Regions from separate parts of the Metaplanococcus flavidus genome, predicted to be linked through region 1. Evidence: riboswitches for the same ligand, from Rfam matches in the RefSeq annotation. Region 1 holds a riboswitch; each other region holds the start of a gene.
What was found. A riboswitch is a leader RNA that binds a small molecule or an ion and turns the genes downstream of it on or off. The one in region 1 is predicted to bind S-adenosylmethionine.

Region 1 (3,444 bases):
GTTCTTTCAACGCATCTGCTTTTTCTGTGCGTTCCCAAGGCAGATCCACATCTGTACGGCCGAAATGGCCATAAGCTGCCGTTTGCTTGTAAATCGGGCGGCGAAGGTCAAGCATTTTGATGATGCCTGCCGGACGCAGGTCAAAATTGCCGCGGACAAGATCGATGAATTGATATTCACTGATTTTGCCTGTTCCGAACGTATCGATTGAAATGGATACCGGATGTGCAACACCGATGGCATAAGCCAATTGCACTTCACATTTTTCCGCCAGGCCGGAAGCGACAATGTTCTTCGCTACATAACGGGCTGCATAAGCACCGGAACGGTCAACTTTCGTCGCGTCTTTACCGGAGAATGCGCCGCCGCCATGACGTGCATAGCCACCGTAAGTATCTACGATGATTTTGCGGCCAGTCAAACCGGCATCTCCCTGAGGTCCGCCAATTACGAAGCGGCCGGTCGGGTTGATGAAGTATTTTGTTTCATCATCCAGCAAATTTGCAGGAACAACTTCATCGATTACATATTCCTTAATATTGCGCTGGATTTGCTCAAGTGTTACTTCCGGGTGATGCTGAGTGGAAATAACAATTGTATCCACACGAACCGGTTTTTCATTTTCATCGTATTCAACTGTTACCTGGGTTTTGCCATCCGGACGCAGATATGGAAGAATTTCCTCTTTTCTCACTTCCGCAAGGCGTCTTGCCAATTTATGGGCAAGGCTGATCGGCAACGGCATCAATTCTTCTGTTTCATTGGTTGCGTATCCGAACATCAGACCCTGGTCTCCTGCTCCGATATCATCCAATTCTTTATCTGTCATCTGGCCTTCACGCGACTCAAGAGCAACGTTCACTCCGGCGGCAATATCCGGTGATTGCTCATCGATCGCCGTCAGGACAGCACTCGTTTCAGAGTCAAAGCCATATTTCGCGCGGGTATAACCAATTTCCTTAACGGTCTGGCGCACGACTTTCGGTATGTCTACATAAGTTGATGTTGTAATTTCGCCCGCCACGAGAACAAGGCCTGTGGTCACGGTTGTTTCGCACGCTACCCGTGCGTTCGGGTCTTCTGCGAGGATCGCGTCCAGGATTGCATCTGAGATTTGATCACAGATTTTATCCGGATGTCCTTCTGTTACTGATTCTGATGTGAATAATCGACGGTTTGTCAAAAAATGTTCCTCCTTATATCCTGCGAGATTGCTCTCGAAATTGATACGGTACTCGTTTTCCCATGTCAAGCCCGTTCCAAACAAGTTGGATTGAACTTCAAGCCGTTGTGGCCTTTGTACACGAGGATTAAGGGCATGGCATAAAAAAATCCCTCACTCATATATAAATGAGGAAAGGAGAAATCATCATAAGCACCTTTCACTCTTATCGTCCAAGGCCTAAGAGCCTTGCTTCAGGTTTGGCACCAGCGCTGCACGATGCAGCAGGTTGCCGGGTTTCATAGGGCCTGCCCCCTCCACCAGCTCGGAATAAGAGTATCCGTTCAATTTTTCATCATACGGAAACCATTATATGATGTCAACGGTTTTTAATATTTATTCTCAATAAATGCATGAAATCATTACATTAAGGGTATTAAATATGCACAAACGACGAATTTTCAATTCAACCCGCTTATTAGTATAGACTAATCGGGTTAATGTGTTATACTAATGTTCGAATATAACTCTTCCCCAATGCCTTGGGAATAACCGAAAAGGAAGGTACATATATGAACTCAGTTAACTTCGTCAGCGATTTAAAAGACCTATTAAATGGCCCTAATGTCAATACACAATGGTCGGTCCCACAATTAGTAGAGGCGGCAACTTCACGCGGCGAGGCAGTTTTGACCCGCGAAGGTGCAGTAAAAGCCGAAACTGGAAAATACACGGGTCGTTCACCTAAAGACAAGTATATGGTAGTAGAAGATATTTCGAAAGACAAAATTGACTGGGGTACTGTAAATCGTCCGATTTCTTCTGAAGTTTTCGAGAACCTGTATGCTAAAGTCCTTGCGCACCTCAAGCAAAAAGATGAACTTTTCGTTTTCAAAGGCTTCGCCGGTGCAGACCCGGAGTCGCGTCTGCACATCCAGACGATCAATGAATACGCGTGGCACAATCTGTTTGCCCATCAATTATTCATCCGTCCGTCTGCTGAAGAACTGAAAATCCATGATGCTGAATTCACAGTGGTCTATGCTCCTACTTTCCAGGCAAATCCAGTTATTGACGGCACAGATTCCGAAACTTTCATCATCGTTTCCATGGAAAAGAAAGTAATTTTGATCGGCGGCACTGAATACGCAGGCGAAATGAAAAAATCAATCTTCTCGATCATGAACTATATCCTGCCTGAAAAAGGCATCCTCCCGATGCACTGCTCGGCAAACGTTGGCCAGGACGGAGACGTCGCATTGTTCTTCGGTCTGTCGGGAACAGGCAAAACAACATTGTCTGCTGACCAGGACCGTAAATTGATCGGTGATGACGAGCATGGCTGGTCTGATAACGGTGTTTTCAATATCGAAGGCGGCTGCTATGCAAAAACGATCAACCTTTCCCGTGAAAACGAACCGCAGATTTTTGATGCAATCCGTTTCGGTTCGGTTCTTGAAAATGTTGTCGTAGATCCGGAAACACGCATTCCGGATTACGATGATGGGTCTCTGACGGAAAATACACGCGCAGCTTACCCGATTGATGCGATCGACAACAGCATCCATCCATCAATGGCTGGACATCCAAAAACGATCGTCTTCCTGACTGCTGATGCATTCGGCGTATTGCCGCCAATCAGCAAACTGACAAAAGAGCAGGCAATGTACCACTTCCTTAGCGGCTATACTTCAAAATTAGCCGGCACGGAACGCGGCATCACCTCTCCGGAAGCAACTTTCTCGACTTGCTTCGGCTCACCTTTCCTGCCGCTGCATGCAACGGTCTATGCTGAAATGCTCGGCAATAAAATCGACGAGCACGAAGTCGAAGTCTTCCTTGTCAACACAGGTTGGACCGGCGGAGTGTATGGAACAGGAAGCCGCATGAAACTATCTTACACCCGCACAATGGTTCGCGCAGCGATCAAAGGCGAGTTGCAAAACGTCAAGACAGAACAGGAAGCCGTATTCGGCCTCAGCATTCCACAGGAAATTCAAGGAGTGCCGACGGAAGTTCTAAATCCTCGTGATGCCTGGGCCGATAAAGAAGCTTACGATACAAAAGCAAATGAGCTGGCTAAAAAATTCCAGGATAATTTCAAGAAATTCGGCTCCGTTTCAGCTGACATCAGCGCTCAGGGCGGCCCGTTAACAAAATAATGAGCAAAAGCACATTCGGCAGTTTCGCCGGATGTGCTTTTTTGATGCTATTTTTTACTGTTTTTCTGTTTCTTTCATCCAATGTGCCAAAGCAGCAACCGTTTTCCGGTTTTCCGCTGG
Region 2 (3,444 bases), on a different contig from region 1:
TTCAATACCTTCTTTTTCGGCTTTTTCTCCGATGTAATCCCAAATTGTCGTATCCGAACCACTGATGCCGAGTGTTATCGTGCGGTTGCCGTCATCGGCACCTTCTGTATCGTTTCCACATGCTGCGAGTGCCAAAGCCAATAGGGCCAATAATAATAGTGAAGTGATTTTTTTCATTTATGATTCCTCCAATGTTGTTTTGTGAAAGTTGAAATAAATAACTTATAAATAGTCGATATTCCGCAAAACAGCTTCGCTTGCCAAAACCCGTGCTCCTGCATCGCTGCGCTGCTTCGTCGCAAAGAGCCGGCCTTGCAAGCTACGGCCAACTCTTGGCTCGCGCTGAGCTAACTCGGTGCTACGCCCGAGTGGATCTCAGCACTTCGCTTGGCCCCTGGGAGTCTTCGCTGTTTTGCTCCATATCTTTAGAGATTTCTCTCAACGCCGATTTGGTATATAAATACTGCTTTTTTAGTTCAACTAATAAGGATAGATTGGTGTTAACGTCGACGCACTTGCCTTGATAAGAGATTGCCGCCGGACTGGACGCCTTGTACTAGGACGACCAAAATTGCTACGGTAATAAACATGACGAGTGTGTCGAAGCGTTGATAGCCATACGTGATGGCGAGATCTCCGAGGCCTCCGCCTCCGATTGCTCCTGCCATGGCGGATGCGCCGATCAGGCCGACAATCGCAATCGTCAAAGCGAGAACGAGTGAGCTTAATGCTTCCGGTATCAGGAACCGGAAAATAATCTGTAATGGCGATGCACCCATTGCCTTTGCTGCTTCAATGACACCCTCATCAACTTCAAGCAGGGAGTTTTCAATCAGGCGGGCGATATAGGGTCCGGCGTAAAATACGAGTGGAACAATAGCCGCTGATGTGCCGATGGATGTTCCAACGATTAATCGGGTGACCGGGATGATGGCAACCATCAGGATGATAAATGGCACGGACCGGAAAATATTGATGAAGGCGTTCAGCACTTTCGATACCGGTTCGTTTTCCAGCAGATGGCCTTTCCGTGTAACTACCAATAAGAGTCCCAGTACAGAACCGACGAGTAAAGAGAAAAGAAAGGATACGCCCGTCATATAAAGTGTTTCCCAAAGAGCTTCCAGGATCTGTTCGTTACTAACTAGCATAATTCCGCACCTCCTCGGCTTGAACTTCGTTTAAGCGAATGTCCGCCAACGCTTTTTGGATTTCCCTGGCAGGTCCGTTGAATTCCACAATCAGATTGCCATAGGGTTCCCCTTGAAGTTCTGTAATATTGCCGAATAATACGTTCAGGTCCAAATTGTATTCCCGGGAAATTCTGGACATAAGGGGCTGGCCGACAGAAGCGCCGATAAATTGAATCCGGTAGATGGTATGGTTCTGATTCGGATCCCGGATTTTCTTCAACAGCGATTCCGGCAGTTCATCGTTCATGACCGAGCGGACGAACCGTTGCGTGGTCGGCTGCTGCGGGTTCGTAAATATGTCGAACACCGTTCCCTGTTCAATTACTTTTCCGGCTTCCAGCACGGCCACTTTGTCACAGATTTCCCGGATGACACCCATCTCATGGGTAATCAGCAGGATCGTGATGTTGTATTCGCGGTTGACTCGGCGCAGCAATTCGAGAATCGATTGCGTGGTCTGCGGATCAAGTGCGGATGTCGCTTCGTCGCACAGCAGGACGGAGGGGTTGGTGGCCAAAGCACGTGCAATGCCGATCCGTTGTTTCTGTCCACCTGACAGCTGATCCGGATACTTCTCTGCCTGATCGGCAAGACCGACGAAATCGAGCAGCTCCTTTACTTGTTCCTTTATTTGTCTTTTCGGTGTATTTGCCAGAATCAGCGGCATCGCGATATTATGGAAAACCGTTTTGGAGTTCAGCAAATTAAAATGCTGGAAAATCATGCCGATGTCTTTCCTTGTTTTCCGGATCTCGCTGGCCGATAGCTTCGAAATGTCCTTGCCATTTATCAGCACATGCCCGCTGCTTGGGCGCTCCAGAAGATTCACGGTGCGTATCAGCGAGCTTTTACCGGCTCCGCTGAAGCCAATCACTCCGTAAATCTCTCCGGTTTCGACAGTCAGGTCAATGCCGTTCAATGCGTGAACGTCCTCCTTGCCCGACTGATAAGTTTTGGTAACCTTCTTGAATTCAATCATTTGTACGCCTCCTCTAGCTGTAATACCTATACAAATCTATTGCGTACAGATCTAACTTTCCAAAAATGAACGAAAAAAGCCCTCTTTTTTTCTTGTCCAACAGAAAAAAAGAGGGCTTCGGAATGAAACCATCTCGTTCTCATCTTCCAAATGCAAAACTCGCATTTGCAGGAATTAGCACAGTTTTCGCATAAAGCGAATCCGCTGCCGAAACGTCAAAGGGCCTGTCCCTCGGTTTCTCTGGATAAGAAAGTGATGTACGTATTTAATTTGTAATGATTACTTTATTGCTGTTTGAGATAGAAGTCAATCATTTTCTTTTTATTTTTTTCAGATATATAGTTGCAGGCCTTGAAAGAGTATCGGGAAGTTTATTTTCAATTATTTTTTGAAAATTAAGTAAATTAATGGTAGATATGTGGTTTCCGGTCATTTTAAAAAAGTAAAAGGGTGTATCAGCCGGACTTTGAATTCTCATATTCATCGCCGGATAAATAGTATTTGACGAATGTCTCAGGAAGTAAAGGACGATCATATAGATATCCCTGATGGATCAGGCAGCCATTCATTTCGAGAAACGCAGCCTCAGCTTGCGATTCCACTCCTTCTGCCACCAGCTTGCAGCCGATATTTTTAACAAATTGGATGAGAGATTTAACAACAGCCTCCGATTTAAGGTTGAATCCAATTTTGGAAATAAAAGATTTATCCAATTTGATCTTATCAATCGGAAAATCCATTAAATAGGCCAGCATTGAAAATCCGGTTCCAAAATCGTCGAGTGCAATGGAAATTCCTCTTGCCCTGCAGGCAAGCAAGTTTTCCAGTGTGACTTCTGAAACAGTAAGTTCTTCACTTTCGGTAATCTCAATTTCAATCCAATCAGATGAGATCTGATATTTGTCCATAAGTCTGAATAAATCTTCAAAGAACAGTCTGCTTGTGAGCAGTGACGGGGTTATATTGATGGCCGTCCTGGGCACGCCGTGATATAACTTGTGATTGTATTTTAAAAATGAAAATACCTCGTTCAGAAGATGTTTCGTTAAATGGGATATTGTTCCAGTCTCTTCGGCAATGCCGATGAATTCTAAGGGCGAAAGTGGACCCAGTTTGGGATGATGCCATCTGGCAAGCACCTCAACACCATCCGTTTCACCGGTTGAGCAATTGATTTGAGGTTGAAGTACAAAATGGAAACCTTTTGCTTTGAGATTTCCTGACAGGTCCCTTTCAATCAATAGCCGACGTGCCAAATCAGTTCCCATGTCA
Region 3 (3,444 bases), on a different contig from region 1:
TGAAACACCGGACGCGTTTCACAGGCATAAACTTCAAACTCACGCCCCAGTTCCTTGCCAAGATGGAATGGCGCCAGTGCTGTGCCGTATTTCGCCGTTGCAATCGAACCGGCGTTGCAGATCGTCATGACTCTCGAGCGGCCTTCCAATAAATCCAGTGCATGGCCGCCGATGGTGCGGCATGCTTTTTCATCTTCCTCATGGATGCGTTTTGCTTCCGCCAGAATTTGCGCTTTTGCCGCTGCCACTGTTTGCGCCGATCCAATCGATTGCTGCAGCCTGCCAAGTGCCCACACCAGATTGACTGCCGTCGGACGCGATGAACCAAGATAAACCGCATCCTTTTTGACGTAATGATGGAAAACTTCCAATGTTTCTGTGTCATGCCGCTGCACGGCAAGCGCCAATCCGTATGCCGCCGTGATGCCGATGGCCGGTGCGCCGCGGACTTTCAAGGTAACAATGGCGTCATATACATCTTCAATCGTATTGAGTGCAATATATTCCGTTTCGTGCGGAAGTTTCTGCTGATCCAGAATGATCAACTGGCCGTTGATCCATTGAATTGATAAGGGAATCGCCATTTGCTACAGCTCCTCTACCAGCGCCGTCACATCCTGAATGGAAGTCAGTTCGCTGCGTTTTATGATTAATGTCTCCCCGAGTCGGAGAGCCTGTTTTTTGAATTGGATGCGCTGTCCAGCGTCTTCGATGCCGTCGAGATCTTTGACATGAGCCAGGCCGATCGTGCGACGGATCAACTCACAGCCGGCAAAGCCAAGCGCATCCCGGAAGATTTTTTGGAGCACCGATTGCCGGTAACCCGGAACATCCCTAAAGTCTTCAATGCCTTTGCTTTCCCACAGTTCAGTGAAGCGCGTTTCGAACACGTCCCAGGTATTTTCAATATGCCGCACGATTGTCTCCCGTCCTTCTCTGTTCCGCGTAATGCCTTGCACAATTAAGTTCGCAAGGAATAAGCCGACATCAAAGCCGATCGGTCCGTAAAACGCGAATTCCGGATCGATGACTTTGGTTTCATTGTCATCAGCAAAAATGCTGCCGGTATGAAGATCGCCGTGAAGCAATGCCTCCGCTTCCGTCAAGAAGCTGCGTTTCAACTTCGCCGCTTCGAGCTTCAAGCTGTCATTGTTCCAGATCGCCTCAACCGACTGCCGAAGCTCCGGTTCGAAATCGTTCGTCTCGTAGTCGAAAAATGGATCGGTGAACACCAGGTCTTCCGTTATCTTGCACAGTTCCGGATTGGAAAATTCCGCCGCCAGTCGTTTCTTTTCAAATGGATGTAAAGCGAAATCGGATGTATGGAATAAAGTCTGCGCCAGGTATTCACCGATATGAGCGGAAAGTTTCGGATAGCTCTTCCCTTGAATCAGGCCTTCGCGGGCAATTGTCAGATGTGAAAGGTCCTCCATCACTGTGTAGGCCAATTTGTCATCCGTGCCGTACACTGCCGGCACCAGGCCGGCTGCAAACTCGCCGTGCTTCCGGAGTGCCGCCGCTTCGATCGCGGCACGCTTCAGTGTCAGCGGCCAGCTTTCGCCCACCACTTTGGCATAAGGCAGCGCCTGCTTGATGATGATGCCTCTGCCGCTTTCCCGGTCGCTCACGCGGAAGACATAATTCAAATTGCCATCACCGATTTCCCGGCATTCAAGATTTGCGCCTTCCGTCAAAAGCCCTGCCGCCAATTCGATGGCTGCCGCTTCCGTCAAAGGCTCATATGTGGAAATTGCTGTAGTTGTCATGGTCATCTTCCTCTCAAATTCAATATAAAAACGCCTCTTTCCCGAAAGAAAGAGGCGCAGAATAAAGAGGTTCCATGCCTCTTATCTTTCAGAAATAAAATTTCTGATGGAATTAGCACCGTGCCTTGCGGGATGTTCATCCCGGCGCTAAAGCGCCCCTTCTCACGAAGGTATTACGGTCGGTTGCTGGGCGTCATAGGGCCAATTTCCCTCTGCCTGCTCTTGATAAGAGTACTAAAATTTGTATGAAGTTTTGTTATGAGTTGAATCCTATCACGAGTCAGAATTGACTGTCAACAAGATTTTTTGAAATTGTGAAGACCCTTAACATCCCAATTTAGAGACTTTTATAGAAGAAATACGGATAAATTTGTACGGAAATTTTTTTGAAGAATTTATGTTGATTAGTGATCTGCACTTGCCCACTCACTCCTATAAAAATCAAAGCCCTTTAAGCGGATGTTTTTCGCTGTGCGAAAAACTCCAGTGTCTGAAGGGAGCCTTCGCTGGAGGCGAAGGCTTTTCATTTCTTGTTTTATGGTTATGGAGCAGTTTCGTCGGGCTTGTTAAAGGGAGTCTGGTTTCGGTCGAGGTTTCATCTGCTTTTCTCTAAAAATGTTCGACGTTTGAGGAATAATGGCGTTTACTGCCGGCCGATTCTAGGGAATTCAGTGATTTCGAATGGGTTTGCTGCACCAACTGCCGGATCATGAGCGGCACCCACTCACTTCCAACTTTGCAATTTCCCCATCGCCATCTCTCCTTAAGAAGTTTCTCACAATTCCTTGTTGACAGAATTCTTCACACATGGAATAATCAGAATTACTTTATTGCAACAAACCCAACCGAATATCCAATTCTTATTTAGAGCAGGTGGAGGGACAAGCCCTACGAAGCCCGGCAACCGGTCCAGCGATGGACACGGTGCTAATTCTTGCAGCCAGAAGCTATGGCTGAGAAATAAGAAGTCGTTAACGCCCTTAACCTCTTCTTATTTGAAGAGGTTTTTTTATTTTTTATATAAAGGAGTGCAAATATATGAGCAGACTGTCAGCAAGCTACCAGGTATACGGCAAAGCGGGGTCATTTGAAAAGAAAGCGGAAGGCATCGCCCTCGGACTGACGATCGGATCCTGGACCGACTTGCCGCTACTCGAGCAGGAACAATTGAAGCAGCATAAAGGCGAAGTGGTATCGGTGGAGGAATTTCCACAAAGTCCTCATCCACTGAAGCCGGATGCAATCAAAGCACATATCAAAATCTCTTATCCAAGCGCAAACTTCTCGGCGGATTTGCCGGCCATCCTGACCACCGTTTTCGGCAAACTGTCACTCGACGGCGAAGTGAAATTACTGGATCTCGATTTTGAAGAAGGTTTGCTCAAAAAATTCCCGGGACCACGCTTCGGCATCGACGGCATCCGTGGATTGCTCGACGTCCATGGCCGCCCGCTCGTCATGAGCATCTTCAAAGGTGTGATTGGCCGGGACCTTGATTATTTAACGGCACAACTGCGACAGCAGGCGCTCGGCGGTGTCGATCTCGTCAAGGACGACGAAATCCTGTTCGACAATCCGTTGACTCCTTTTGAACAGCGCATCACCGAAGCGAAAGGAGTATTGCATGAAGTCTACACCCAAACCGGCCATCGCACGTTATACGCAGTCAACCTTTCTG
Region 4 (3,444 bases), on a different contig from region 1:
TGCTCCATCAACTGTCTCCCCTTATATAGAAAAACGGCATATTTCTATTCCTGCAATAAATGCAGAGATAAAAATATACCGTCTTATCCCACTCTTAACCAATGATTCCCCAAACTTTTTCATCCAATCAATAAGTGACTTATTAACTGCCTGCTCAAGCCTGAAACAGCATCTGGTTACCAGTTTAAATTTTACGGCTATTCTGTTGAAGTAATCATATCTATTCTGTTTTATTTTGTCAACAGCGTACTTTTTATGGTGGCGGACATACTGCAAAGACTGTTTTGGCGGTTATGTGCTTCGGTGGAACTGCTGTTTGACTGCAAGGCGTAGACAGCTATGAATATTGCTGGAAATAAAATCCAGTTGAGTAGCTGTTGTCTTCTCACTATATGGAATGTGGATCGTCGTCTTTTGGCAAATTGGGGAATCGCTGATAAAGCTAAGAAAATCGCTGATAAACCTTTAAAAATCGCTGATAAACTCATGAAAATCGCTGATAAAATGAGAATCGATGATAAAAGGAATAAAATCGACGATAAACCTTCAAAAATCGACGATAAACCCAAAAAAATCGACGATAAACTTCAAAAAATCGACGATAAAACTCCAGACACAAAAAGGAAGGCAAGCACATCTCAGCGCTTGCCTTCCTCATTAATTTCACTCACCAAAAATCTCTTCAGAAACCTCTACAATATATCTCAATTTATCCCATTGCTGCTGCTCGGTGAGTTTATTGCCGTGATGGGTTGATGCGAAACCGCATTGCGGGCTGATGCAGAGCTGCTCTAAAGGCACGTATTGAGCGGCTTCCGCGACACGGGCTTTAATGGAGTCTTTATCTTCGAGCTCACCGTTCTTCGAAGTGAAGAGGCCCAACACAACTCGAGGACCGCCAGCCGGAATGTGCTCGAGTGGCTGGAAGCTGCCGGAGCGTTCGTCGTCGTATTCGAGGAAGAAGCCATCGACTTTTTCTTTGGCGAACAGCGTCGGCGCAATCAGCGCGTAGCTGCCTTCGAATGCCCAGTCGGACTGGTAATTGCCGCGACAGAGGTGAGTTGTCACTGCAAGATCTTCCGGTTTGCCTTCCAGTACGCCATTTGTGACGCGCAACGCCAGATCGATCAGGTAATCGCGGTTATATTTGCCGTCGTTGAACGGAATGCCCGGTGCTGAGAGGCCGGCGATATAGACGTCATCAATTTGCAGATAGCGGACGCCTGCATCATAGAAAGTTTGGAAGGCATCGCGATAAGCCTGGATGACATCTTTCGCATATTCTTCCAGATCAGGATAGATGCTTTCGTTACGGATCCCCTGATTGAAAAACTGGTTCGGGCTCGGGATTGTCAGCTTTGGAATGGCGCGGCCGCCGACAATTTCCTTGAATTCAATAAAATCCTGGACGAAGGGATGATTTTCATTGAATGAAATTTTGCCGATGTTGCGGACGTCGTAAGCTTCCGTCTCGACATTTTTAAATTTATAGCCATGTTCCGGCGTGTATCCTTCAAAGCCGTTGATGTGCGCCATAAAATCGGTGTGCCAGAATGTGCGGCGGAATTCACCATCTGTTACAGCTTTCAGGCCGACTTCGATTTGCTTGTCGACGATTCGTTTAATTTCCGTCGTTTCGATTTCGCGTAATTGTTCTGCAGTGACGGTGCCTTCTTTGGAGTCTTTTCGTGCCTGGTGGATGCTTTCGGGACGCAGCAAGCTGCCGACATGATCTGCTTTGAAAGGTGCTTGTACCGTTGTTTTTGCAGTTTCTGAAATTGGGTTTGTCATGTGAAATTCCGGCTTTCTGTTTTTAGTCTGGTTTGCGATATTCAGCTTGCTCTTGACTTGGACTCCCTTTAACCGAGCTCCTTTTCCAATAGAAAAGAGGCTTTCTTCAACAAAGAAGAAAGCCCCTCAAAAAGGAAAGGTTCTTCTCATCTTCTAGGCTCGCGCCTATTGGAAGTAGCACCTTTGCCTTTCACAGGCAGGTTGCTGAGACATCACAGGGCCAAATCCCTCCGTCTCTCTAGATAAGAAATAGATTATTAAGTTAGTTGTTATTGGTTGTTGTTAACAATAAAACAGTTTTCAGATAAATGCAAGGAGAAATTACGTGAAAACTTCACGCGGGAGTATCTGCTAATAGAAATAATCCGCCTTTAAATAAAGATGATAAGTTTAGCCCAAATAAACCAAAATTGTACCGCTGTCGAGGAAACGAAAATAATAATTCATTGCCATGATGGCTCAAGCCTAAAAAAATATATTCAATTGATTATTTCCCACAGTTTTTCCAGCCGCTCGTAATTGTCCAAACCGATCCTCCTTTTCACTTTTCCGCGTTTGGACTCCATGCCGATTTCGAATTCATCGATCAGCAATAACACGTCATAGATAAATTGCATCGGGAACTGGAGTGATAACAGCACCGGATAAGCAAGATAGGCGCTGACATGTTCATAGCCATAGAAATTATCCAGTTCGATGGGCAGCTTTTTCCTGACATATGCTTTTCCTATGTCATGCAGTAAAATGGCCCAGGAAAGAAGCTCCAGTTCCTCCGGGTCAGGGACTTCTTTTTTGATTTCTTCGATGATTTTCCAATTTTGGTGCAGTAAGGCACGCATTTCTGCAGTTTTTGTCATAAATTTGGTTTCTTCGAAGCTTTGAAAAAATGTTTCACATCCTTCATATGACAAAGCCTTATCCTTGAGCTTTGCAGCGTTTATTTCTGCAAGTGGAGGTTTAGAAAGAAAGCGGATACTATCGAATTTTTCATCTTTCCGTGGCAGTTGGAAAGCACGGATATAGCGTTCAATAATAAGTTCAGGAACGCGGTCAGCATCGCTCCGCCGGCTATTGCGCTTTTTCAGCACATCATAGGGAGTGAGAAACACGATTGCTTCCGTTTCAGGCTGAAATTTTTCAATTCTGTTCAAGACGCTTTTTCTTCTCTTTGAGGCCAGATTTGTTGCATCATAAATAACATTGGTTCCATTTTCCAAGTTAAAGGCGGTCTGCTGGTACATTTCTTCAAATGTATGCCGATAATCGGGGGATTCGCCGGGCAGGCGGTTATGACGCATAATTTTATCAGATGACAGATGCACCCAGTCCTCATTGCTGAGAAGAAGTGCGCGGGCATAAGTAGTTTTTCCGCTTCCCGGCAGGCCGATCAGCATGATGAATTTTGTCATAACACACCTTCTTTCAGCTGGGTTGCCTGGATTATACCCTTGTAAACTATTCTCCATAATTGAATCGTGTCCCTGCAAAATCCTTTAAGAATATTGAATGGGAGTCGTGTCCAGCACAAGGGTAATCGAAGGTCCCACAGCAATCATGAAATAAATCCTTCAAGCGATCCTTGGAATATACTATACTATGTATAGATGAGATGACGGCTGCAACTTCTTGCCGGTCATCCGATGACGATCTTTC

Region 2: it holds a riboswitch for S-adenosylmethionine, as region 1 does, so the genes downstream of both, ACFQ1X_RS14375 (methionine ABC transporter ATP-binding protein) here and metK (methionine adenosyltransferase) in region 1, are expected to answer to the same signal.
Region 3: it holds a riboswitch for S-adenosylmethionine, as region 1 does, so the genes downstream of both, mtnK (S-methyl-5-thioribose kinase) here and metK (methionine adenosyltransferase) in region 1, are expected to answer to the same signal.
Region 4: it holds a riboswitch for S-adenosylmethionine, as region 1 does, so the genes downstream of both, ACFQ1X_RS02270 (5-methyltetrahydropteroyltriglutamate--homocysteine S-methyltransferase) here and metK (methionine adenosyltransferase) in region 1, are expected to answer to the same signal.

What each region holds. Positions count from the first base shown of each region.
Region 1 is NZ_JBHTKI010000006.1:15,343-18,786, reverse strand. It holds gene metK (methionine adenosyltransferase) at 1-1,183, opposite strand, end outside; SAM riboswitch class I at 1,386-1,499, opposite strand; gene pckA (phosphoenolpyruvate carboxykinase (ATP)) at 1,735-3,324, shown strand; gene ACFQ1X_RS02715 (alpha/beta hydrolase family protein) at 3,379-3,444, opposite strand, start outside.
Region 2 is NZ_JBHTKI010000022.1:180,667-184,110, reverse strand. It holds gene ACFQ1X_RS14385 (MetQ/NlpA family ABC transporter substrate-binding protein) at 1-177, opposite strand, end outside; gene ACFQ1X_RS14380 (methionine ABC transporter permease) at 501-1,151, opposite strand; gene ACFQ1X_RS14375 (methionine ABC transporter ATP-binding protein) at 1,141-2,172, opposite strand; SAM riboswitch class I at 2,309-2,423, opposite strand; gene ACFQ1X_RS14370 (putative bifunctional diguanylate cyclase/phosphodiesterase) at 2,628-3,444, opposite strand, start outside.
Region 3 is NZ_JBHTKI010000012.1:101,488-104,931, forward strand. It holds gene mtnA (S-methyl-5-thioribose-1-phosphate isomerase) at 1-584, opposite strand, end outside; gene mtnK (S-methyl-5-thioribose kinase) at 588-1,766, opposite strand; SAM riboswitch class I at 1,845-1,998, opposite strand; SAM riboswitch class I at 2,624-2,733, shown strand; gene mtnW (2,3-diketo-5-methylthiopentyl-1-phosphate enolase) at 2,805-3,444, shown strand, end outside.
Region 4 is NZ_JBHTKI010000003.1:199,615-203,058, forward strand. It holds gene ACFQ1X_RS02260 (DUF2294 domain-containing protein) at 1-8, opposite strand, end outside; gene ACFQ1X_RS02265 (hypothetical protein) at 340-756, shown strand; gene ACFQ1X_RS02270 (5-methyltetrahydropteroyltriglutamate--homocysteine S-methyltransferase) at 664-1,791, opposite strand; SAM riboswitch class I at 1,935-2,040, opposite strand; gene ACFQ1X_RS02275 (AAA family ATPase) at 2,271-3,200, opposite strand.